2 regions of the Bacillus sp. VA15 genome follow, and region 1 is predicted to be linked to the other one. Evidence: predicted binding sites of a transcription regulator. Region 1 holds the regulator's gene; the other holds the start of a gene.
The links. Region 1 encodes LexA, which represses DNA repair genes until DNA is damaged. Its sites were predicted from a motif close to CGAACATATGTTCG; they were not measured.
Positions count from the first base shown of each region.

Region 2: the regulator LexA is predicted to act here: its motif matches at 9,768-9,781, upstream of uvrB (excinuclease ABC subunit UvrB).

Region 1 covers NZ_JBVQPQ010000002.1:90,069-102,391, forward strand. The annotation lists gene sspO (acid-soluble spore protein SspO) at 58-204, shown strand; gene AC0DBE_RS05630 (small acid-soluble spore protein P) at 237-383, shown strand; gene cotM (outer spore coat protein CotM) at 464-856, shown strand; gene AC0DBE_RS05640 (DUF2621 domain-containing protein) at 1,089-1,517, shown strand; gene AC0DBE_RS05645 (CcdC family protein) at 1,548-2,039, opposite strand; gene AC0DBE_RS05650 (response regulator) at 2,118-2,480, opposite strand; gene ccdA (cytochrome c-type biogenesis protein CcdA) at 2,569-3,276, opposite strand; gene ynzD (aspartyl-phosphate phosphatase YnzD) at 3,496-3,669, shown strand; gene AC0DBE_RS05665 (YneF family protein) at 3,743-3,961, opposite strand; gene sirA (sporulation inhibitor of replication protein SirA) at 4,047-4,493, opposite strand; gene tkt (transketolase) at 4,648-6,651, opposite strand; gene AC0DBE_RS05680 (DUF896 domain-containing protein) at 6,820-7,053, opposite strand; gene AC0DBE_RS05685 (YneB family resolvase-like protein) at 7,117-7,770, opposite strand; gene yneA (cell division suppressor protein YneA) at 7,789-8,106, opposite strand; gene lexA (transcriptional repressor LexA) at 8,256-8,873, shown strand; gene AC0DBE_RS05700 (hypothetical protein) at 9,268-9,696, opposite strand; gene fosM (FosM family fosfomycin resistance protein) at 9,773-10,195, opposite strand; gene AC0DBE_RS05710 (YndM family protein) at 10,392-10,844, shown strand; gene AC0DBE_RS05715 (poly-gamma-glutamate hydrolase family protein) at 10,867-11,625, opposite strand; gene AC0DBE_RS05720 (hypothetical protein) at 11,860-12,174, opposite strand; partial or broken gene AC0DBE_RS05725 (YndJ family protein) at 12,267-12,323, opposite strand, start outside.
Region 2 covers NZ_JBVQPQ010000007.1:25,662-37,984, forward strand. The annotation lists gene ftsX (permease-like cell division protein FtsX) at 1-382, shown strand, start outside; gene ctpB (carboxy-terminal processing protease CtpB) at 521-1,963, shown strand; gene swrA (swarming motility protein SwrAA) at 2,346-2,699, shown strand; gene minJ (cell division topological determinant MinJ) at 2,778-3,974, shown strand; gene AC0DBE_RS16740 (MFS transporter) at 4,022-5,356, opposite strand; gene AC0DBE_RS16745 (TetR/AcrR family transcriptional regulator) at 5,391-5,954, opposite strand; gene AC0DBE_RS16750 (PEP/pyruvate-binding domain-containing protein) at 6,031-8,526, opposite strand; gene AC0DBE_RS16755 (hypothetical protein) at 8,924-9,166, opposite strand; gene AC0DBE_RS16760 (CsbA family protein) at 9,444-9,674, shown strand; gene uvrB (excinuclease ABC subunit UvrB) at 9,859-11,844, shown strand; gene uvrA (excinuclease ABC subunit UvrA) at 11,852-12,323, shown strand, end outside.

The sequences.
Region 1 (12,323 bases):
TTATGCTCTCTCATATAACACAACAAAAGGAGCCATATTATGATTGAGGTGATAATGATGGTCAAAAGAAAAGCGAATCACGTCATTAACGGAATGAATGACGCGAAAAGCCAAGGCAAAGGCGCCGGCTACGTCGAAAACGACCAGCTTGTACTGACTGAAGCTGAACGCCAAAATAATAAAAAAAGAAAAACCAATCAATAGCACCGGACTCTTTTTAAGGAGGTTCTCATTTTATGACCAATAAAAATACAAGTAAAGATATGCATAAAAACGCCCCTAAAGGACACAATCCGGGTCAGCCGGAGCCTCTCAGCGGTAGCAAAAAAGTAAAAAACCGAAACCACACAAGACAGAAGCACAACTCAAGCCATGATATGTAAGAAAAGCAGACCTTAGTGTCTGTTTTTTTATGCGTTCACCCATTTCTGATATTCCGCATATGATGTAAAGCAAGGTTGATATGTGGAGGAATGCTTCCATGACCCATTCAAAACGTAATGACGCTAATGATTTCGATAGTATGGATGAATGGCTTCGGCAATTTTTTGAAGACCCCTTCGCCTGGTACGACGACACATTGCCTATTGATTTATATGAAACAAGTCAGCAGTATATTATTGAAGCGGATCTGACTTTTTTACAGCCGACACAAGTAACGGTTACTCTGTCTGGCTGCGAGTTCATCTTAACAGTCAAATCGTCAGGGCAGACTTTTGAAAAACAAATGATGCTTCCTTTTTATTTTAATGACAAAACCATTCAAACCGAATGCGAAAATCAAATACTCACAGTTGCCGTCAATAAAGAAACAGAAGATGGTTCTTCTTTTTCTCTTCAATTTCCTCTCAGCTAACATAAAAAGTCACTTTCATCCCCTATTATGAAAGTGACTTTTTTCCGTCCATTTATCGTCAAATACCCTCTAGTGACTCTCCCATGGCCAAATAGCAGATTCACTATACAATAGAATATGATCTACTATCTCTTTTGACTAGACGTCTATCATTTCTTTCTATTCTTTTTTTACTGTGTTCTTCTAATCTCTCTTCGTATACAATATGGTTAGAATAAGGGGGGAATGGTTGATGCTGGAAGGCTGGTTTTTGTGGTTTATTCTGTTTTGGGTGATCATGATGGTTGTCTTATTATCAATCGGCGGTTTTTTTATGTTTCGAAAGTTTTTAAAGCGTTTACCGAAAGAAGACGGCAGGTCAGAGCTTGATTGGCAGGATTACTATATCGAAAACAGCATGCATTTGTGGAGCAATGAAAACAAACAATTTCTTAATGAATTGGTTTCGCCGGTTCCGGAGCTGTTCAGAGATGCAGCAAAAGCCAAAATCGCAGGTAAAATCGGTGAGCTTGCATTAGAAGAAAAGGTATCAAAGATTGATCAGCAACTGATGATCAGAGGCTATATTCTCGCAACTCCTAAAAGAGACCATACCTTCTTAAAAAGACATCTGCAGGATAAAAAAATCGATCTCGAACCTTATCAGACCCTTCTCAAATAAAAAACCTTTCCTGATAGAAGGAAAGGTTTTTTAATTCATTTGAATATTAGCTGACTGCAGCTCGTTATGAAGTTTTCGATATGATAAATACATGGCGATTCTCCACGGCACAATCATACCGAAAGCCAGAATCCAAAACATTCCGCTCAGTGCGCCGTAATCAATTGATGTGCTTAAAATCGATTTCATCGCGATTCTGATCACCAAAAGACCGACTAATATAAATACAAATGCTTTAGAGCGTTTCATGTAAATTTCATTATTTTTAATTTCAAACTTAGAAGTTTTGATGAGAAAAATAGAAAAAATCACGCCTAAAGTGATTGCTTCTAAAAACTCTGCACCAGTGACCCAAAATACCGGAAATAAAAACATTAACGCTCCCGTACTCATAAAAATCGGCGGAAGAATGATTTTTTTCGGTGAAACGGGCTTGTCAGAGGACTTTATTCTGACCACCATCACAGCTACAGCCATTAACACAGCAATAATCGATGAAACTATAATCATCATACTTATCATTCCTTTGTTTCTAGGAGTGTTGATACTATATACTATACTCCAAAACAATAAAAAAAACCATTTTGAAAAGAAATGACGTTAATATCCCATAACGCGGCTGACAGCCTCTAACACTTTTGTTTCTTCGAACGGCTTGACAATAAAGTCCTTTGCCCCCAGCTCAATCGCTTCCGTTACAATTCTTTGCTGGCGCATGGCGGTGCACATGATGACCTTCGCTTTAGGATCGAAGGTTAAAATATCACGAAGCGCCTTAATGCCGTTTTTCACTGGCATTGTAATATCCATTGTCACGATGTCCGGCCGCAGTTTTTTATACAGGTCCGCGGCTTGCTCACCGTCCGCGGCTTCGCCTGCGATTATGTAATTTGCCTCTTCCAAGATCTCTCTGATTTTCACCCTCATGAACTTGGCGTCGTCTACAACTAAAACTCTTGTCATATTCCCCTCCAACAATCGATTTCCACAGATAATAGTCTTATTGTACCAAAAACAAAAGGACTAGTAGTAGTACGAAAGTAATTTACCGTCAAAAACCAGTGAATCCTCCAAAAAGATCCGACAGCAAAATAATGATCAGGCTCATCCAATTAAAGAATAACAGCACACCAATCACAATCATCAAAACGCCGCCTGCTTTCATGATCAAAAGCTGGTTCTTTCTTATCCACTTCAGTTTTGTGATAAAGAAAGACAATAAAAGAAACGGAACAGCAAAACCGAGTACATATAACATCATGTACGGCACCGCTGAGCCTGGATTTGTGCTTGCAAGTGTGATAACAGCAGCTAATATCGGACCGGTACATGGCGTCCATCCCGCCGCAAATGCCATTCCAATTAAGACGGAACCTAAAAACCCGCTTGGTTTATGCTTAAAGTGGATTCTCCGCTCTTTCATCATAGCCTCAGGCCGGAACACGCCGAGCGTAATGAAACCGAACAAAATAATAAGCAACGCTCCAATTTGCCGAATTGCATCGTGATAATCCCTAAACAGGCTGCCAACAAAAGATGTTCCATAGCCTAAAGCGATAAAAATGACTGAAAAGCCAAGCAAAAAACACAAAGTATGAAACAAGCTTCTTTTCTGCAGCAGCAGCTTTTCTGTTTTCACATCATCCATGCTGACCCCTGTAATATATGACAAGAAAGCTGGGTAAAGCGGCAGGCAGCAAGGCGAAATAAAGGATAAAAATCCCGCTCCGAATGTCAAAAAATAATTCACGTCTCCCATGTCATCATCCCTTCATGATTTGACATTCCTTCAAGTTATGACAAAATCATTTCATTTTTTTAACACTTTCACTTGAAGGATTTCTATTTACAGAAAAAACTTATATAATTTAATTTGACATTGAGATATTGTACTCCTTCTCATTTGAAAATTAGTATAAATATGGATATAATATAAACATTCACTTTGAAGATCTAATGTATGAAAGGATACATCCCTGTGATTAGAGAGCATCTATTAAATGAAATTGAAAAAAAAAGAGCAGAGCTGCTGCAAATTGTCATGGCGAACGGAATGACATCTCATATTACGATAGAGCTCAGTCAGGAGCTTGACCATCTTCTCATACAATATCAAAAGCAGCGCCTTAGAGCAGTAGCGGGTGATGAATGATTGCAAAATAAAAAACCCGTATAAGGGTTTTTTATTTTATAACCATGTTTCTCTATATCATAATCTTTACGTATTATTTCGTTTGATTATTCATGGCTTTCATCATTTGATTGATTTTCTTTTGAGAAGGTTTCATTCCCATTTGCATCATCATCATGCGTAACATTTGTTCATTAATAGGCGGATTCTTTTTAAGGTAGCTCATCATATATTTACGAGCAATAAAAAACCCGAGTGCAACACCTATGAGCAATGCAACTACGCCCACTAGGATGCCAACCCATAAAGTCATTTTATTTCCTCCTTCATGTTGTCTAGTTTAAAGTGTACTAAACCAAAAGCTATTATACAACATTTACATCTCTTTTTCTTCGGTTTTAGACAAAATTTCTTTCTTTCACCGGATTTAGCCATCCGTAACGCTTCGAATTAAAATCCATAGCCAGAAAGCAAGGGCTTACTTTTCTCAACACCTCAAAGAAAATCGTTTCTGCCTCGTAATCCCCCGAAGCCACTAATTCTATCATGTGCTCCTTCATCATAAACGTCGCGTGGCCTTTTGCTTTCGGCAAAGCTAATCTATAAATATAATCTAGCTGCCTGTAATCCGTATTGTGTAAATTCATTTTTAACCGCTGATGCATATGTAGAATCGGGATTGGCTGTGTAATATATTGAATCTGTTTCTCTGTCATTTCATACTGCTGCTTTGTCAGGCTTGTCCAATGATAATCTTGAAACAGCTCAAACATAACCGATTCCCGCCCGAAATAGTGATTAGCAAACTCCTCTTTTATCAGGTACGTATAGTAGTGACGTTCCATCTTTTCATCCCCTTTTCCAGCAGCATTTCATTTGCTCTCTATTATACAAAAGAAGAAAAGAAAGAATTGTCTATTACTGTTAAACAGCCAATACTATTTTTGTCGGATAAACAAGAAAAAGAGGATGATTTGACTCATCCTCTTTAAAAGACTTTTACTTATTGAGTAATGCTTTAACTCGGTTCACTACGTTTGGAACTGAGAAGCCGTATTCATTGATGACGGTTTCGCCAGGAGCAGATGCACCGAATCGGTCTATGCCGAGCACATCTCCTTCAAGCCCTGTGTATTTGCCCCATCCAAATGATGCGCCCATCTCAATCGCAAGACGTTTTTTCACATCTGCAGGAAGGACAGAGTTTTTGTATTCAACAGATTGTTTATCGAAACGGTCCATTGAAGGCATGCTGACAACAGAAACATCGATATTTTCTTTTGCCAATTCAGCTTGTGCTTCAATCGCAAGACCTACTTCAGAGCCTGAAGCGATAAGAAGAGCGTCAGGTGTTTCGTTTTTAGATTTAGAAACGACATATGCTCCTTTTTCCACTCCTGCCAATGCTTCTTCAGCAGTTTGGTCAATCGTAGGAAGGTTTTGGCGTGTCAATACTAGCGCTGTTGGCTGATCAGTGCTTTGCACTGCAAGCTTCCATGCTGCCGCTGTCTCATTTCCGTCTGCAGGACGGATCAAGGAAAGATTAGGCATCGCACGGAGTGAAGCAAGCTGTTCAACAGGCTCGTGCGTCGGGCCGTCTTCACCTACCGCAATACTGTCATGTGTGAAGACATAAGTGACAGGAAGACCCATTAACGCTGCAAGGCGAATTGCCGGACGCAGGTAATCAGAGAAGACAAAGAAAGTTCCGCCGAATACACGCAGTCCGCCATGGAGCGCCATACCATTTAAGGCTGCACCCATCGCAAATTCACGAACACCGAACCAGAAGTTTTTGCCTGAGTAATCAACCGCTGTAAAATCACCGGCATTTTTAATTGTCGTTTTGTTTGATCCCGCTAGGTCAGCAGATCCTCCGACAAAGAATGGAATTTTTTTCGCAAGTCCGTTGAGAACTTCACCGGAAGAGGCACGGGATGCCAGGCTGCTTCCTTTTTCATAAACAGGAACCTCTTGATCCCAGTCCTTCGGAAGCTCTCCTTTGATTGCCAGCTCAAGCTGTTCAGCAAGTTCAGGATAAACTTCTTTATATTTAGCGAATTGAGCATTCCATTCTTGTTCTTTTTTCTCGCCTGATTCTTTAACCACTGCAGCAAAATGCTCATATACTTCTGACGGTACGTAGAAATCTTCTTCATATGTCCACGCGTAAGCTTCTTTTGTTAACTTGCTTTCCTCTTTACCAAGCGGAGCACCGTGAACACCGGATGTGCCAGCACGGTTAGGTGAACCGAAACCGATAGTCGTTTTCACTTCAATTAATGTAGGTTTCTTTTCATTTTGGCGTGCTTTTTCGATAGCCGCTGTTAATTCTTCGATATTGTTTCCATCCTCAACATAAAGAACTTCCCAATTCATTGCTTCAAAACGCTGTTTTGCGTTTTCAGAGAATGAACGGTCGAGATCTCCATCAAGAGAGATGTCATTAGAATCGTATAATACGATCAGACGGCCAAGCTGAAGATGGCCTGCGAGTGAAGCAGCTTCGGAAGAAATGCCCTCCATTAAATCACCATCACCGCAAATACTGTATGTATAATGATCGACTACGTTAAATGAATCGCGGTTGTAAGTTTCTGCTAAATGGCGTTCAGCGATAGCCATTCCGACCGCCATGGCAATTCCTTGGCCGAGCGGACCTGTTGTCGCATCAACACCAGCAGTATGTCCGAATTCAGGATGTCCAGGTGTTTTGCTGCCCCACTGGCGGAATCCCTTAAGATCTTCGATGCTAAGATCAAACCCGCTTAAATGAAGCATGCTGTATAAAAGTGCTGATCCGTGTCCAGCAGATAAAACAAAACGGTCACGGTTAAACCAGCCAGGGTTTGCCGGACTTACGTTCATAAATTTTGTCCACAGCGTGTATGCCATTGGAGCGGCCCCCATTGGCATCCCTGGGTGACCAGAATTTGCTTTTTCAATAGCGTCTATTGACAGTGTGCGAATGGTAGCAACTGATTTCTTTTCAATTGTATCCATAAAAATCCCCTTCCTTATGTGTTGTACCCTTACATCATAAATGTCTGACGACTTTTTCTCAACTGTTTCAGCTTAAATTTGAGAGAAACTTGTTGAATTTTGTCACATAAGAGTTTTGCTTATAGTATATGCAAAAGAGGAATACGATATTTCCGTATTCCTCTTATATTAGTGAAGTTTGTTATTTTGTTGTTCTTTTTTTAGCTTTTCTGGTGTTACATCATTGCCTTCTGGGTCTATGATTTTCACACTTTTTAACGTGTTTTTCATAGAAGAGCGAAAACCTTTCAAGTACTCTTGACGAAGCTTTTGCTGTTCGGCTTTTTCTTCTTCTGTCATAACGCCAGCTTTGGCTTTAGCAGCAAGTTCATTAATTCTGGCAATTTTAGCGTTTGAAATCATGTTAAACTCCTTTATTGCATTTTGTCTATATAGTACTAGATCAAAAAGAGTTTTACAACTGATTCACTCGGCTGTCTCGTCATTCTCTATGTATTCCTGATACCGCCGGTGGACGGTCGCTTTAGACACATCATAGCCAAACCCTCTTAGCGTTGCGGCAATTTCTGCGAACGTCAGTTTATTCGCTCTTAGGCGGACGATCTCTGAGATTGGGACCTCTATTCTTTCCTTTCCGCTGTTTTCATGTTGGTTTTTCAGGTTTTTTTGCGGTTTAAAACCGTTTTTTACTGCACGCTTCATTCCCCGCTTGATTTTCATATTGTGAATTTTCCGCTGGTACTCTTCCACAATGCTGACGATCTCCAGCACCATCGAGTCAGCCTCCGATAACTCCAGTTCACCTCTGTGAGCCGTTGTATAGACTTTCACATCTTCTCTGTAGATACAATGGAGCAGGGCGATTTTTGCATTTCCCCGACCGAGCCTAGTCTCATCCTGAACCAAAATAACATCAATTCCCGAATTCTTGATCTCATCAAGCAGCTCAAATACACCGTCTCGATCCATTTCATATCCGCTGGCTTTTTCAGAAATCACTTTGACGACTTCCATGCCGTTCTCGGCTGCAATGGCCGTTAGCTCCTCCACCTGCCGCTTTAATGAAGTTTCCTGCTGTTCTTTATTTGTGCTTACGCGGGCATATATGAGTGCTTTCATTTTTTCTATCTTTCCTCTCTATCTTACAGTTGCCAATTCATATGCATCCTGATGCTTCTTTTTCAATGGAATCACCAACTCATCTCCCGGCTGGATATCAGACGTCTGAAGATGATTTTTATCAGCTACCCATTCAATAAAATCGTTTTTGTTTATCTTTTTTGTATCTGCTACCTGATCAGCAATTGACCAAAGTGTGTCGCCTTGCTGGACTTCTATTTTAGCATACTGATTAAGTTCCTGACCGCTGCTTGTATATGACAGCAAAAGGATAACCGCGCTCAAAATCACTGAGAATAGACCGACAAAAATAATAGATTCTTTACTCATGATCATAACCTCCAACAGGAATGTTTGTTCGCTTTTTTATAATTTCAGTATATACGAACAAACGTTTCTGTCAATTGTTTTTTCGAACCTATGTTTGTACTGTAAGGAAAATCATGCTATAATCTTCTTAAAATCGACGTTTTGAGGTGCGAAAAATGACGAAGCTATCAAAAAGGCAACTTGATATCCTCCGTTTTATTAAAGCAGAGGTTAAATCAAAAGGATATCCGCCTTCCGTGAGAGAAATCGGAGAGGCTGTTGGGCTTGCGTCCAGCTCAACTGTCCACGGCCATTTGGCCCGTTTGGAAACAAAAGGGCTGATCAGACGGGATCCGACAAAACCTAGAGCAATAGAAATACTTGATGAAGAAGTAGACATTCCGCAAAGTCAGGTCGTTAATGTACCGGTCATCGGGAAAGTCACGGCGGGATCTCCTATTACAGCAGTAGAAAATATTGAAGAATATTTTCCGCTTCCTGACCGTATGGTTCCTCCGGACGAGCATGTGTTTATGCTGGAGATTATGGGAGACAGTATGATTGATGCTGGTATTCTCGATAAGGATTATGTCATCGTTAAACAGCAAAATACAGCGAACAACGGGGAAATTGTAGTTGCGATGACAGAAGATGATGAAGCTACGGTAAAACGTTTCTATAAAGAGGATACTCACATTCGCTTACAGCCTGAAAACCCAACGATGGAACCTATCATCTTGCAGAATGTCAGCATTCTAGGGAAAGTGATTGGCGTGTTCAGAACCGTCCATTAACCTATTGATCTATCAAATGCATGAAATAACCCCCTCTTCCTTTATGGAGAGGGGGTTTATTGTACAAAAAAGCAGGCTCGCCCTGACTTATGGGTGCGAGCCTGAATAGGAGGAAAAAGAACATCATGTTTACACCATAATTATCCACCAAACAATTGTTGAAGTCAAGAAATTTTCTTTCCTTCAGGAAACTTTTATCTGAATATTGTCCGTTTAAAATATTAGACGTTATGTCCTTAAAAATGTTTCATTTTCTTAGGTCGTGGAATGACGTGGCTTCATGTTTATGTAAGGAGCGCGGCAGTAATTGAATTTTAATGAAAATTTAGTACATAGTGTAGTTGGTTCAACATTTTCTAAAAAAACAGCTCACTTCTCTTGATCAACGTGAGCTTCAATCAAAATGAAAATATTGTATACCATAACTGCCCTTTACCCGAACACTCGTGCAGTTTTCTGAGTGTTCTTCTGCTAATATACGGTATCGGTGAAATGGATCGATAGAAACCTTATCCTGAGCACTAAAATCAAACCAGCTGCCGCTGAATTGCTTCGTGCTCAGTGTGGTATATTCTCCCGTAAGCCCCATTCGCTGAAGTTTAATCTCAACTGAACAAGTATTGGCTCCCAAGATCGTAAACTGATAGCCTAAAATATAGTCGATCGCCGGGACATCACTGATATTTTCCAGAACAAACGATTTTGTGCTGTCATTTAAAATAAAGTCTGTTTTGTGATCAAAATCTAAAGCTGACACATGGGTACTGCCAATGCCAAAAAAACACATCAAAACTGCTGTTAAGCCTAAGATTTTTATTTTCAATTACACCCCTCCTTTACCACATTTTAACCCTACATGAGATTTATGTATATGTTCTGTGTAATATAAAGAGGTCGTTTCAATCATAAAAATCCATATGCGTTTTTTCCTGTTTATAATAACGAAGCCTGTCTTGAAGGGTTCCGGTATGAAATTCAAACTTGTGGCCGTCAGGGTCGGTAAAATAAATTGATTTTCGATCGCGTTCATCTCGTTCTCTGCCAGGCAGAATATTGACATGAAGCGTTTTTAATTTTGCTGACATTTCCTCAAACTCTTGATCTTCAATAGTAAATGCAATATGGGTATAAGACGCCTTAATGTCATTTCTCGGAATGTCAGGTTCTTCATTAAGCGCAAGCCAGATGCCATTTAAATCAAAATATGCTGTTGTTTTTCCCTTTACCAAAAGTTTGGCATCAAACACTTTTTGATAAAAATCAATCGATGTATACAGATGAGAAACTGAAAATAATAAGTGATTGATTCCTTTTACCTTCACAAATCATTCCCCCTTGAAAGCTGATCATCCATATGTACGACTTTTTTCCAAAAAAGTTTCATGCAGTCAGCAAAAAATACCAGTGTAAACAAAATCGGATTGTTTAAAATAATGATTGTCGAATTGAATTACTTATGTTTTTATAATTTGTTTACAGCCAAGGGTTTTCTTCAAAAATAACAATTTAGGTGGTCAAATGAAACATATCATTGCTCTTGCTTCAAAGGTTGCTTTCACTCTCGCCCTTTTATATGTGATTTTGGACAGAGTCTATCACGCGCCCTTTTTAAGTGTAATGTTTATTGCACTTTTCCTAGGTTTTGTTTCCTATCTATCCGGTGACATGCTCGTCCTTCCGCGAACAAACAATATTACAGCTTCATTGGCTGACTTTGGACTTTCATTCGTTATTCTTTGGGTCTTTGTTTTAACCCAAACAAGAAATGATTTCCCACCGTTTGCAGCTGCTCTACTTTCCGCCCTCTGTCTTACTGTTTTTGAATACTTTTTTCATCGGTATTTGCTAAAAAATGTGCTGGATGAAACCTTCCGAAATGAACTGTCAGCCAGGGATAACACACTGCAGTATCAAACAGAAGCCGCAGACGAACTGTTTCCTGACGTTACGAATGAGAAGCATGAGGAATAGGAGGCTTAGCGCCTCCTATTTTTCAGTAGCTATTATTGATAAAACGGGACATCACTTCTGTGAAATCATAAAACCTCTCATTTTGAGTAACAGATCTGCTTTTTAAAGAAAAAACGCCGAACAAAGATCTTCTAAAACCTGTGCTCATTTCTAACTGGATACTCAAACCTGTTTTTGATTTATTTGCGATGTTATTCGGACTTACGCCTGCATGCGGATGGTCCATACCGAGCAATACAGCAGGAAAACCGGCATTTTGCAGTTTTTCAACTAAATCTGACGCTCTTACACGATCTGTACCGCCGACTTCGATCTGCTGATCTTCTTCTGCATATCCGTGCAATGAAATGACATATTCATGACTTCCCGTCATTTTCAGGGCCCGAGGCTCATCAAAATGCGTGCTCGTAATATGCAGCACTGAGTTTCCTGACGATTTTAAGCCTTCAAATAAATACATCGAGTACTCTTTGCTGAGCTCTCTCGCTATTTCACTTGTCCCGCCTTCAATACCTCCTCCGTGAATGGCTAAAACAAGAACAGGACTGCCGGTTTCTTTCGTAACAATGCCGTAATCAGAAGGATCTTCATTGTTTTTTAATTCCTCAAAATTCTGATATACATCTTCAGCATATATTGAAGAAATCGGAGTAAATACCATAAAAATAAACAATAATTTTACAATTTTAAGAGTTGATGGAAAACGTTTGGCTATGTTACAATCAACATGCTTCAAGGAATGGAGCAAACGGCGGAGCAGGGATACTTTGGCCGGTTTCATCTACTCCGCCTCTAAGTCCAAATCAACAGGATGTCGGTTTCTTTGAGGCTTTAGCACGAATTTCTCGTCCTCCTTGTTAAATTTTTGTTAAATTCACAATATTATATACCATTGGCCCGGGCGCTGTTCTTCCCATTTCTGAATTTATGAAAAGTAAGTTGGTACCAACTACCTTTTTCCCAATTCGCATATCAAACAGAAAAAAAACGCACCTGCCCTTTGGCCTGTGCATTTTTATTTTCTTTTCATTCTTCGTTTATTTTCTTTATTCAGTTTCATGATGTTTTTTTCAATTTTTCTTATTTTTCGCCTTTGCGGGATTGTTTTCACTTCATAATAAACAGCGATAAACCCGCTTAATGTCACTGCTGCAATGTAAAGGACACGCTGTTTGATCATCCGGTCAGCGTGGCCATGATCATCCGCTTCTTTTTCCAGTCTTTCGGTTACGTCTTTATCAAACAGCTGATCGACATACACTTGTTTCATTCCCACTGTAAATCCCGCAGCCAGCCAAAGAATCAGAAAACAACTGATATAAAACATCATTAATCCTTCCTTTCCCGTCTAGATGCGGCGCAGAATTGGAATGTAGCAGATCTAATCATTAAACAGCTGGCCGATGAATCCTCTTCTATGTATTAGGTTCTTTCATTTGGACGGACAATATGTAATGATGTAATGTACAGTTAGAAATT
Region 2 (12,323 bases), on a different contig from region 1:
CATCGGAATCGCGTTAATTATCGGCCTGGTATTTACGGCGATGTTCTTAATTTCCAACACCATTAAAATTACAATTTTCGCAAGAAGAAAAGAAATTGAAATCATGAAGCTTGTCGGCGCGACGAACTGGTTTATCCGCTGGCCGTTTTTCCTTGAAGGATTGCTGCTTGGCGTATTCGGTTCAGTGATTCCGATCGCACTGGTGCTGAGCACTTACCAATACGTCATCGGATGGGTCGTTCCGAAGGTTCAAGGTTCATTTGTCTCTCTTCTTCCTTATAATCCATTTGTATTCCAAATTTCGTTAGTGCTTATTGCAATTGGCGCCGTAATTGGCGTATGGGGAAGTCTGACTTCCATCCGCAAGTTTCTGCGAGTATAAAGAGAAAAGCTGTCCCGCTACCGGGGCGGCTTTTCTTTTGCCTTCTTTTTCTTCTATGATTACATGAAATCTCCATCCTTTACATATACTATCTCTAGGTTTTGATAAAGACAGTCTGGCATACAGGAGGAGTAAAGGATGAAGCAAAAATTAATGGCTGTGATCGCAGCGGGGAGCATGTTGTTCGGAGGCGCCGGTGTATATGCGGGAATAAACCTGCTTGAGATGGATAAGCCCCAGACTGCAGCAGTTCCCGCGACGGCACAAGCTGACTCTGAACGGGATAAGGCTATGGACAAAATCGAAAAAGCGTATGAGTTAATTTCGAATGAGTACGTAGAAAAAGTTGATAGAGAAAAGTTGCTCGAGGGAGCCATCCAGGGAATGCTGTCAACACTAAATGATCCTTATTCTGTCTACATGGACAAGCAGACGGCTAAGCAATTTTCTGATTCTCTTGATTCCTCATTTGAAGGCATCGGGGCTGAGGTTGGAATGGAAGACGGCAAAATTATTATTGTTTCCCCATTTAAGAAATCGCCAGCGGAAAAAGCCGGGCTCAAGCCTAATGATGAAATCATCAGCATCAATGGAGAATCGATGGCCGGCAAGGATTTAAACCACGCTGTGTTAAAAATAAGAGGAAAGAAAGGGTCCAGCGTTTCAATGAAGATTCAGCGGCCTGGGACGAAGAAGCAGCTGTCATTCCGGATCAAAAGAGCTGAGATTCCGCTCGAAACGGTTTTTGCTTCAGAGAAAAAAGTGCAGGGGCATTCTGTCGGATATATCGCCATCTCTACTTTTTCTGAGCATACCGCGGAGGATTTTGCAAAAGAGCTGAAGGATCTTGAGAAAAAAGGAATAGAAGGCCTCGTTATTGATGTACGCGGCAACCCGGGCGGATATCTTCAAAGTGTGGAAGAAATTCTGAAGCACTTCGTCACAAAGGATCAGCCGTATATTCAAATTGCTGAACGCAATGGAGATAAAAAACGTTATTTTTCAACATTGACCCATAAAAAATCATATCCTGTCAATGTGATCACGGATAAAGGGAGTGCCTCCGCATCAGAAATTCTTGCTGGCGCATTAAAAGAAGCAGGGCATTATGATGTTGTAGGTGATACGTCTTTTGGTAAGGGAACGGTTCAACAGGCTGTTCCGATGGGAGACGGCAGCAACATCAAATTGACGCTTTACAAGTGGCTGACGCCAAATGGGAATTGGATTCATAAGAAAGGAATTGAGCCGACCATTGCAATTAAGCAGCCTGATTATTTTTCCGCCGGGCCCTTGCAGCTGAAAGAGCCGCTTAAAGTGGATATGAACAATGAAGACGTCAAGCATGCACAGGTATTATTAAAAGGCCTGAGCTTTGATCCGGGACGTGACGATGGCTATTTCAGCAAAGACATGAAAAAAGCGGTTATGGCCTTTCAGGATCAAAATAAGCTGGATAAAACGGGTGTAATCGACACTCGCACTGCAGAGGCATTAAATCAGCTGGTAGAAAAGAAAAAATCCGACGAAAAAAATGACTTGCAGCTTCAAACAGCGCTTAAATCATTATTTGTCAATTAAAGGAGATGGTGTCCCATCTCCTATTTCTTTATACTTAACGATAAAATGAACCATAAGTCACATAAAAATTGAGTTTTTGACAAGAAATTAAAAAAATTTTCACAAATAAACATTTATAAAGGACTGTGATTACCCGATATCAATATATGAGAGAGACTTTCTAACGAGATAATATGCATTTAAAATGAAACTTTTGCAAGTTGCCTAGTCTTTGTTTACTTCATACAATATAAGAAGGTTCTAAAAAGAACAGTAATCAGGTTTATGGCAGCTGAACGACAGGTATTAAAGAGTAACGTTAGCGAGAATGCTTGTTAGCACTCCAGTACTGCTGCTTATACTGGCCCGTGCTTATCTGTATAAAGAAAATGGGGGTTCACAATTGAAGAGGGCAAGTATTGTGCGTGAAAAAAAATATTATGAATTAGTTGAACAATTAAAAGACAGAACACAAGATGTAACATTTTCGGCTACAAAAGCACTAAGTCTTCTTATGCTATTCAGCAGGTATTTGGTCAATTACACCAATGTCGAATCAGTAAATGACATCAATGAAGAATGTGCCAAACATTATTTTAATTACTTAATGAAAAACCATAAGCGACTAGGAATCAATCTGACAGATATAAAAAGGTCGATGCATCTGATCAGCGGGTTATTGGATGTGGATGTAAACCATTATTTAAAGGATTTTTCACTATCGAATGTCACGCTGTGGATGACGCAAGAGAGATAAACCCTCCTGAGGATATCCAAGCCACTTAATATTTGATAGAATATGAGTAACATGTTTGGCTTGAGGCGGTGAAAGATAGTGTCTGTTCAATGGGGAATTGAACTGTTAAAAAGTGCGGGCCTGTTCTTCTTACACCCGCTTTTCTGGTTTTTTATCATCATAAGCCTGGCTTTCGGCTATGTTAGAATCAAACGGGAACGTAAAACCTTTCATACAAGAATAGCAGATATTTATGATGATCTGAAATTTACTTATACAAAGGGACTGATCCCTGGTCTCCTTTTGTCAGTTGTTTTAGGCGTACTCGGAATCTCGATTCCTCTCGGTTTACTTGCGATTATTGCCGTTATCACTGCAGTGGCAGCGCTCACTCTTCGCGCAAACTGGATGTCTGCTGCATATATCGTCAGTGTGAGTATGCTGATAGGTTTTGGACTGCAAATGTATCAGGCGGAGCCTTTTCTAGAGAGATTTCCGCAAGGATTTGCAGTCGTTTGGCCGGCTATGGGTGTGTTTTTAGGCTTGCTGATTATCATTGAAGGAGCGGTTGCTTATCGTTCTGCACATGTGAGAACATCACCGGCACTTGTCGTAAGCAGCCGCGGTTTGCCGATTGGACAGCAGCTGGCAAACCGGATATGGCTTTTGCCGCTGTTCCTTCTCGTACCCGGTAACGGATTAGAATCGCACCTCAGTTGGTGGCCTGTGTTTACTGTTCCTGGTGGCTCATTCCATTTTCTATGGATTCCTTACTTTGTCGGATTCGGGCAAAGGGTGCAGGGGTCGCTGCCTGAAACGAGCATAAGGATCACAGCGAAACGCGTTTGTATTCTCGGCCTTGCCGTCACAGTTCTCGGTGCAGCGAGCTTACTGTGGACGCCGCTTGCGGGTGCAGCCGTCTGTGTGGCTGTTTTAGGACGTATTTTTCTGTCCATTAAGCAAAGGGTGAATGATAACGCGGCTCCGTTTTATTTCTCGAAACGTGATCAGGGCTTAATGGTGCTTGGGATTATACCAAACACACCTGCTGAGGATCTGGAATTGAAAATCGGGGAAATCATTACGAAAGTTAATGGCATACCGGTTAAGAATGTTTCTGATTTTTATGAAGCGCTCCAGCATAACCGTGCATATGTGAAGCTTGAAATTATCGGTTTGAATGGAGAAATTCGTTTTGATCAGCGAGCTTCTTATGAGGGAGAACATCATGAATTGGGTATCCTTTTCGTAAAGGATGACCGTGAAGACGAAGCAGCCGCTTTGTCCGGATCATAAAAGACAGCCCGGCACCGCGAGAAGATGTGGTGCCGGGCTGTTTTGTGTTATGCTGAGTTTTTTTCCATCCGTGCCGTTTCATCAGATTTGATGCCTAATGAAACAAAAACGCCAATAATGGATACAGCAAAGAGAATCATAAATAAGGTGTGATATCCCGAAATCAAGCCGATTAAGGCTGATGAAATGATGCTTCCGAAATAACGGAAGGTCGAGAAAATACCAGACGCCACTCCTGACATGCCGGGGTCTACTGTGGCAAGGGAAGACACCTGCATGCTGGTCAGGCCGACTCCGGACGCGAGCCCGCCCAGGATAAGAGAGAGCATGAGGAACAAGACGGAATGTGAGCTGCTTAACAGCAAAAATAATAGATTCGCTCCAGCCATCATGGCAAATGAAAGAAAAATGATTTTTTTTGCTCCCCATTTGTGATGGAGCTGGGCGCCGACCCAGTTGCTGGCCGACATGAATATCGAAAATACAGAGAGCGCCATGCCGCTGTTAGACGTATTAAGCCCAAATTGGCTCGTCATGAATAACGGCATGATCAATAAAACGGCATACATCATCAGATTGCTTAATAAGACTGATAGATTGGCATTTGTAAAGGTTGAGCTTTTAAACAGAGTAAAATCAATAATTGGGTGCTGTGTGCGTTTTTCTCTTCTGAAAAAAAGCGGGACAAAAAGAAGTATCAATACACTGTATACCGCATAGCCCCATGAAGCCTCGTTTTTCGTCAGCAGGATAATCGAAACGATGCTGCCTGCAAGCAAGACAGAGCCGATAATATCCAGTGGCGCGTCAGATTTATTTTCTTTATATTGAGGGAACATGGTTAATGCCGTAAATAAAGCAATGGCGAGAAATGGGATGTTGACCCAAAAAATCGAATGCCAGCTGAAGCTGTCAATCAGTATAGAGCCAATAAAAGGCCCGAGTGCTGCCCCAAGTCCTGCGCCAAGTCCAAAAAATCCAAACACCTTCGGAAGGCGTTTTTCAGAAACAACGTGACGGATAATGGCAATGCTGTTTGGCGTAAGCAGTGCACCGCCGACAGCCTGCAATGCCCGAAAGACAATCAACAGCAGCAGGCTCGGTGAGAGTGCGCAGCCTAAGGACGCGATTAGAAAAAGGCCGACGCCCCATAAGTACATGGTTTTATTGCCGTACATGTCACCAAGTTTTCCGGCAATCGGCTGTGTGACTGCCATCACGATTAAATAAACGGTAACCACCCAAGTGATGCTGGCGATGGACTCGTTATACGTATGGGATATAGATGAGAGCGCGACCGCGATCATCGTGGAGTTAATGGGAACCAGGATGGCCCCTAATAATAGCGAGACGATCAGCGCCCATTCTTTTCTTGAACTCATTGGGATCCTCCTTTTTGTTATGCCAAGGAGTTCATCACGAAATTCCTTTGACAAATAGAGCTGTGCTATGCTCTAGCATTTTTTCCTGGGGCATTGAAATCACCCGGTCTCCTAAATGGAGACGGTGAATAAAATAACCGAAAATAATCGACATAAACACGTCGGCATGCTCCGCTTCATTTCCTGTCTGAATAACCCCTTTTTCACCCATTGTTTTGAGATAATCAACCAATAGCTGTTTCATAGATTGGGGATATTCTGTTACGTGGTTGATGACATCTTGAAACATGGCCGGTTCACGAAAGCTGATTTTAATGATATCTTTTCTATGTTCCAGCTCCTCTAAGAGACAGGTTCCGATATGAAGCAGGTCTTTGTACAAATCGCCTTCAGTTTGTTCCAGAATGCTGCTTCTGTTTGGAGAATGCTGAGAAAGCAAAGCCTCGACTAGTCCCTGTTTGTTTTTAAAATTCCTGAAAATCGTCGCTTCACTTACATTTGCTTTTTCTGCAATTTCTTTTGTAGTCGTTGCGCGATATCCTTTTTTGACAAGCAGCTGCATGGCAGCGTCAAGGATTCTCTTGTTTGTCGGTCTCAATACGTTTCACCTCACGAATATACTGGCAGGACAAGTATACACCTGCCCCGCTTGTATAAGAAAGAGGGAGGACGCATCAGGCCCGGCTGACAACTGTGATTTTGCCGTTGCTTCCATCAACAGTGATGATGTCACCGTCCCGAAGTCTTTCCGTTGCTGTACGTGTGCCGAGAACGGCGGGAATGCCGTATTCGCGAGCAATGATTGCAGCGTGAGACAAAATGCCGCCTGTATCTGTAATAATTGCTTTTGCGTCTTGGAACAGGCTGGTCCATAGCGGTGTGGTCATTTTGCAAACGAGGACATCCCCAGGCTCGAATTGAGAAAATTCACTGGCGTCCCGAATGATTTTGACCGGACCTGTTGCAATGCCGCTTGATGCAGCAATGCCAAAAATATGATTCTCCGTGTTTTTTTCATCCTCTATCACAGCGCCGACAATTTCTTCTGCAGCTTTGAGCTGTTCTTTTGTCGGAGTGCCGAGATAGGCAGGGGCTTGAGCAAGCTCATACTCGTGAAAGGTCTGTCTGCGTTTTTCAGCCTTTTCTTGCAGGGATACAGGGTGAAGAAGCGCGTTTTCCACTTCATCATCATATAAGAACCAAAGGTCTTCACAATTTTGAATGACACCGTTTTCCGCCAACAATTCACCTACCTTAAGCAAAAAGACTCTCGCCTTGGCATCCAGCATGGCGTCAATATAAAAGTGATGATCATCCTTTATATTTGCAGCGTTCAACGTCCACTGATAATAACGGTCAAATTCTTTCCGTAAATCGGGATCATTTATGTTTTTCAAGAATTCATTGTATAATTTCTCTCGTTTTTCTTTCGTTTTCTGAAATTCATTGTCAAAATGATAGCCATTGCGGACATAATTTTGAATATTGGCAAGGGCATAATACGGATTTTCTGCCCAGGTCTCTTGAATCAGATCATGGCTCTTTACAGATCGCCATCCGTATTCCTGTAAAAATTCATGGAGGTTCTTCAGGAAGTGTCTGCCCTCATCTGTTTGTTCCATTTTTTCCTGCAGCTGTTCCGGCTTGGTGTTTTCAAAAATGGACAGCAGATTCGGGTTTTCCTGAACTTCAACAGAAAATAGCCACAGGCGGCGGTCTGTTTCCAGTGATTTGTTCATTTTGCCTGTCAGCATCTCGTAAAAATGAGCGTTTTGGGATTCTCCTTGAATATGTTGGTACATCGCTTGCAATTTGTTTGTTAGAAGAACTTGCGGAAAAACGATATTGAAGTGCTCCTCATAAGCCGTGAGATAAAAAGCCTTTAATTTTTGAAAAGCATCTAGTGCACTTTCTGCAGTATGCTCAGTTTGTGTGAGCTGGTCAAGCGTTCTATAAAATGGGAGGTATGTGTGATTGATGATGTCATACATACGCTCCGATAATATTGGAAAAAGCTCTTTGCCGCAGTCTTTAGAAGGTGGCTGTTGTCCGCCTTGGTTTTTGGAATAAATGTGCCCGCGATAAAGTTTTACTTCGTCAACAACAACACCAATCGGGAACTTTTGCATGCTCTTCTTTAAGCCATACTCCAATGCCGGTACGATCAAGGATGAAAATAACGGGCTCACCGGACCTTCAATATTTGACTCCATGTTGAGCCAGAAATCATTCATATCAGCGTCTGTAATCATGAAGCTGCGTTCTTCTTCTGCTTCCTTTTTGTCCTGATCAATGGTTGTAATCGGGCGGGCCTGCAGAAGGTATACTTGATGATCAGCGATTCCGAATTCTATATCGACTGGATATCCGTACAGGTCTTCGGTTTTTTTCGTGATTTCAGTCAGTTCAATTACTTGTTCATCTGCAAGGCAAAAACGGCTGCGCATATCTTCGCTCGTTTCTTTTTCTGTGATTCCTTCTGCTGCAGACTCCATATAGATTTCCTTTGCACCTATTTCTTTCTGAATTTCAAACGAAGATTTATTGACTATAAATGTGTCTGGGGTGACACTTCCCGAAACGACAGCTTCCCCCAAACCATAGCTGGCGCTGATTAATAGCTCTCTATCATCATGGGTAACAGGATTACGGCTGAAAATAACACCTGATACCTCTGAATCGATCAGGCCCTGAACGACAACTCCCATTAACGGCTCTGCGATTTGGTTATTCATTTTTTTCTTATAGCTGCTGACTCGGCCAGAGAAAAATGAGGCCCAGCATTCTTTCACTTTAGTGAGAAACTCTTCCTCTGTTTTAATATTTAAGTAGGTTTCATATTGACCCGCGAATGAAGCGCCTTCTAAATCTTCTGAGGCAGATGAAGAACGCACGGCAACGGATTGGTATGATTCTCTCAGCTTGTAGAAGGAACTTGTCAGCTCATGTTTCAGTTCTTCAGAAAACGTTCCGGCGATGATCCCGCTTTCGATGTTTTCGCTAGTTTCATGAAGCTGGTTATCCTCCATAAAACGGGCGAGCGCATTCGTCTGAATAATAAACCCGTCCGGAACAGGAAGACCGTGTTTGGTCAATTTAATCAAGTTCATGCCTTTTGCTCCAGCAAGCTGGCTGGACTCTTCTGCTTGGCGAAATATTACAGAATACATATTTGAAACCCCTCTTTCCTTCATTTTGTTTTTCTCTCTAGTCTTTTTATGACGGAGCCTGTGTTTAAAAAATGATAGTAAACACTATCATTCAATTGTAGGTTTTCAGGAAAATGCTGTCAAACGCAGAAAGCCCTAAATAAAATGAATAGTTAAGTTAGTTATATTATCATGAAAAATGGGGCCAGGCTGGTGCTGTATGCCTATTTTTCTTATATTCTCGGAATCTGGCGGCGGGCATGCTTTAATAAAAAAAGTGCCGCTGATTGGAACAGCGGCACTCATGTAAATTCATATATGTTCTTACTTTATGGAATAAGTGAAATCATAGTTGCTTATTGTGCTGTAGTCGCCATCATGGGATTTCAGCCTCATATACACACGTTCTCCGGACTTCTTAATCGAGAGTAAGTTCCTCCTTGGCCATGATCTTCAGTTTGGATAACAATTGTCCAAAGGAACCATTCTTCATCGGCAGCCGTCTGAAGCTTCCATCTATAATGATTATCGAGAAGAACTTCGAGGGCTGAACTTTTTTTTTATCAGCTAGACTTGTGATTGCAAAAGCAGGTTGTGATGCCATAAGGAGACCGGGGAGTACCGCTGCTGTTGAAACATATGTAACGAACTTGAACTTCATATTTGTCCACTCCCTGTCCATTTTTGTATTGAACTGCCCAGATCTACAACCATACTATATAACTCTGCTTGTTTATCTTGTGAATCATTCCATTCTATTATTTATCATTGTTTGATCTATTGATGTTTCTATTGACTGGGACCAAAGCGCAAATATAGTGATTGATTTTGGCTGAAAAAGGGTATGGTGTAGAAAGAGGGAACGATTGCACGATTGTCCGATTCTTCATTTTTTACTATAATCAGATGAGATGAAGAATCCCTGAGGAGGGTTTTTGTTGATTACAAAAGCCGTTTTTGCATTGTTTTTCCCTTTTATGCTCGTTGTTCTTTTTACAAGAGTCACCTTTAATCATTATGTGGCGATCGCTCTAACAGCTGCATTGCTGTTTGCCTCTTATTTAAAAGGCTATACAGAAACGTATTTTATTGTAGGATTGGATGTTGTGTCTCTTGTGGCTGGCGGGCTTTATATGGCCAAAAAAGCTGCTGAGAAAAAAGAAGAATAAATCGGACATAATGAATATAAAGACTGAATTCCTGCTTTTACGTTTTAAAAGCAGGTTTTTTATACACGAAAACAGCTGGAAATAAAAAACCACCGAACTTTAGTTCGTATTTTTAGTGATTTTGCATTCCATTGTGTTACTATATCTATAGGAAGATTTCGTTAAAGAAACGGAGGCTTATTTTGTGAAAGATCGCTTTGAGTTAGTCTCGAAATATCAGCCCCAGGGAGATCAGCCGAAAGCTATTGAAAAACTTGTAAAAGGAATTCAGGAGGGCAAGAAGCATCAGACTCTGCTGGGGGCGACAGGAACGGGCAAAACATTTACGGTGTCCAATTTGATTAAAGAAGTCAATAAGCCGACGCTTGTCATTGCCCATAACAAAACCCTCGCCGGACAGCTTTACAGTGAGTTCAAGGAATTTTTTCCGAACAACGCTGTCGAGTATTTTGTCAGCTACTATGATTATTATCAGCCGGAGGCGTATGTGCCTCAAACGGATACGTTTATAGAGAAAGACGCAAGTATTAATGATGAAATAGATAAATTAAGACACTCCGCAACATCGTCTCTGTTTGAGCGGAGAGATGTCATTATTATTGCGAGTGTGTCTTGTATATATGGTCTCGGTTCGCCTGAAGAATACCGGGAAATGGTCGTGTCACTGCGGTCTGAAATGGAAATTGAGCGCAACGAGCTGCTCAGAAAGCTTGTAGACATCCAATATGCCCGCAACGATATCGACTTTCAGCGCGGTACATTTCGTGTGCGCGGAGATGTAGTGGAAATCTTCCCGGCATCCCGTGATGAACACTGTATCAGAGTCGAGTTTTTCGGAGATGAAATCGAGCGGATCCGAGAAGTGGATGCCTTGACAGGAGAAATTCTCGGCGACCGTGATCATGTCGCGATTTTCCCGGCATCCCACTTCGTAACGCGGGCCGAGAAAATGGAGAAAGCGATTCAAAATATCGAGAAAGAGCTTGAGGAGCAGCTGAAGGTCATGCATGAAAACGGCAAGCTGCTTGAAGCGCAGCGTTTAGAGCAGCGGACAAGATATGATCTTGAAATGATGCGGGAAATGGGTTTCTGCTCCGGCATTGAAAACTATTCAAGACATTTGACGCTTCGGCCTCCAGGTTCAACACCGTATACGCTTCTTGATTATTTTCCTGACGATTTTATGATCGTGGTGGATGAGTCGCATGTGACAATTCCTCAGGTGCGCGGCATGTTTAACGGAGACCAGGCGCGGAAACAGGTACTCGTGGATCACGGTTTTCGGCTTCCGTCAGCGCTTGATAACCGTCCGCTCCGTTTTGAAGAGTTTGAAAAGCATATGCACAATATCGTGTATGTATCAGCAACGCCAGGGCCGTATGAGATTGAGCACACGGATGAAATGGTCGAGCAGATCATCCGTCCGACAGGGCTTCTTGACCCGCTGATTGATGTGCGTCCGATTGAAGGCCAGATTGATGATTTGATCGGTGAAATTCAAGCAAGAATTGAGCGGAATGAACGGGTGCTCGTGACAACCCTGACGAAAAAAATGTCAGAAGACCTGACCGATTATTTAAAGGAAATCGGCATTAAAGTAAACTATCTGCATTCAGAGATTAAGACGCTTGAACGGATTGAAATTATCCGTGATCTGCGTCTCGGCAAGCATGATGTGCTTATCGGCATCAACCTGCTGAGGGAAGGGCTCGACATTCCTGAAGTATCTCTCGTTGCGATTTTGGATGCGGATAAGGAAGGCTTCCTTCGTTCTGAGCGTTCGCTGATCCAGACCATCGGACGGGCAGCAAGAAACTCAGAAGGCCGCGTCATTATGTACGCAGATAAAATGACGAAGTCTATGGAAATTGCGATTAATGAAACAAAACGCCGCCGCGAGCAGCAGGAGCGATTTAACGAAGAGCACGGCATTACGCCAAAAACGATAAATAAAGAAATTCGCGATGTCATTCGTGCCACAGTAGCAGCTGAGGATAAAGCGGAATACAAAACAAAAGCCGCGCCGAAGCTGTCGAAAATGACGAAGAAAGAACGCCAGAAAGTCGTTGAACAGATGGAGCACGAAATGAAGGAAGCAGCCAAGGCGCTTGACTTTGAAAGAGCCGCGGAGCTTCGCGATTTACTTTTAGAGCTAAAAGCGGAAGGATGATGAACAAATGGCTATGGATCGGATAGAGGTGAAGGGAGCCCGGGCGCATAACCTGAAAAATATCGATGTAACGATTCCAAGAGATCAGCTTGTCGTTGTTACGGGTTTGTCCGGATCAGGGAAATCCTCCCTTGCCTTTGATACCATATATGCAGAAGGGCAGAGACGGTATGTCGAGTCATTGTCTGCCTATGCCCGCCAGTTTTTAGGACAGATGGATAAGCCGGATGTCGATGCGATTGAGGGGCTGTCTCCCGCCATCAGCATCGATCAGAAAACCACGAGTCGCAATCCGAGGTCTACTGTCGGTACGGTAACTGAAATTTATGATTATCTGCGTCTTTTGTATGCGAGAGTAGGGAAGCCTCATTGTCCGGAGCACGGAATTGAGATTACATCGCAGACCATCGAGCAAATGGTCGACAGAATTCTGGAATACCCGGAACGGACGAAGCTTCAGGTGCTGGCCCCGATCGTAT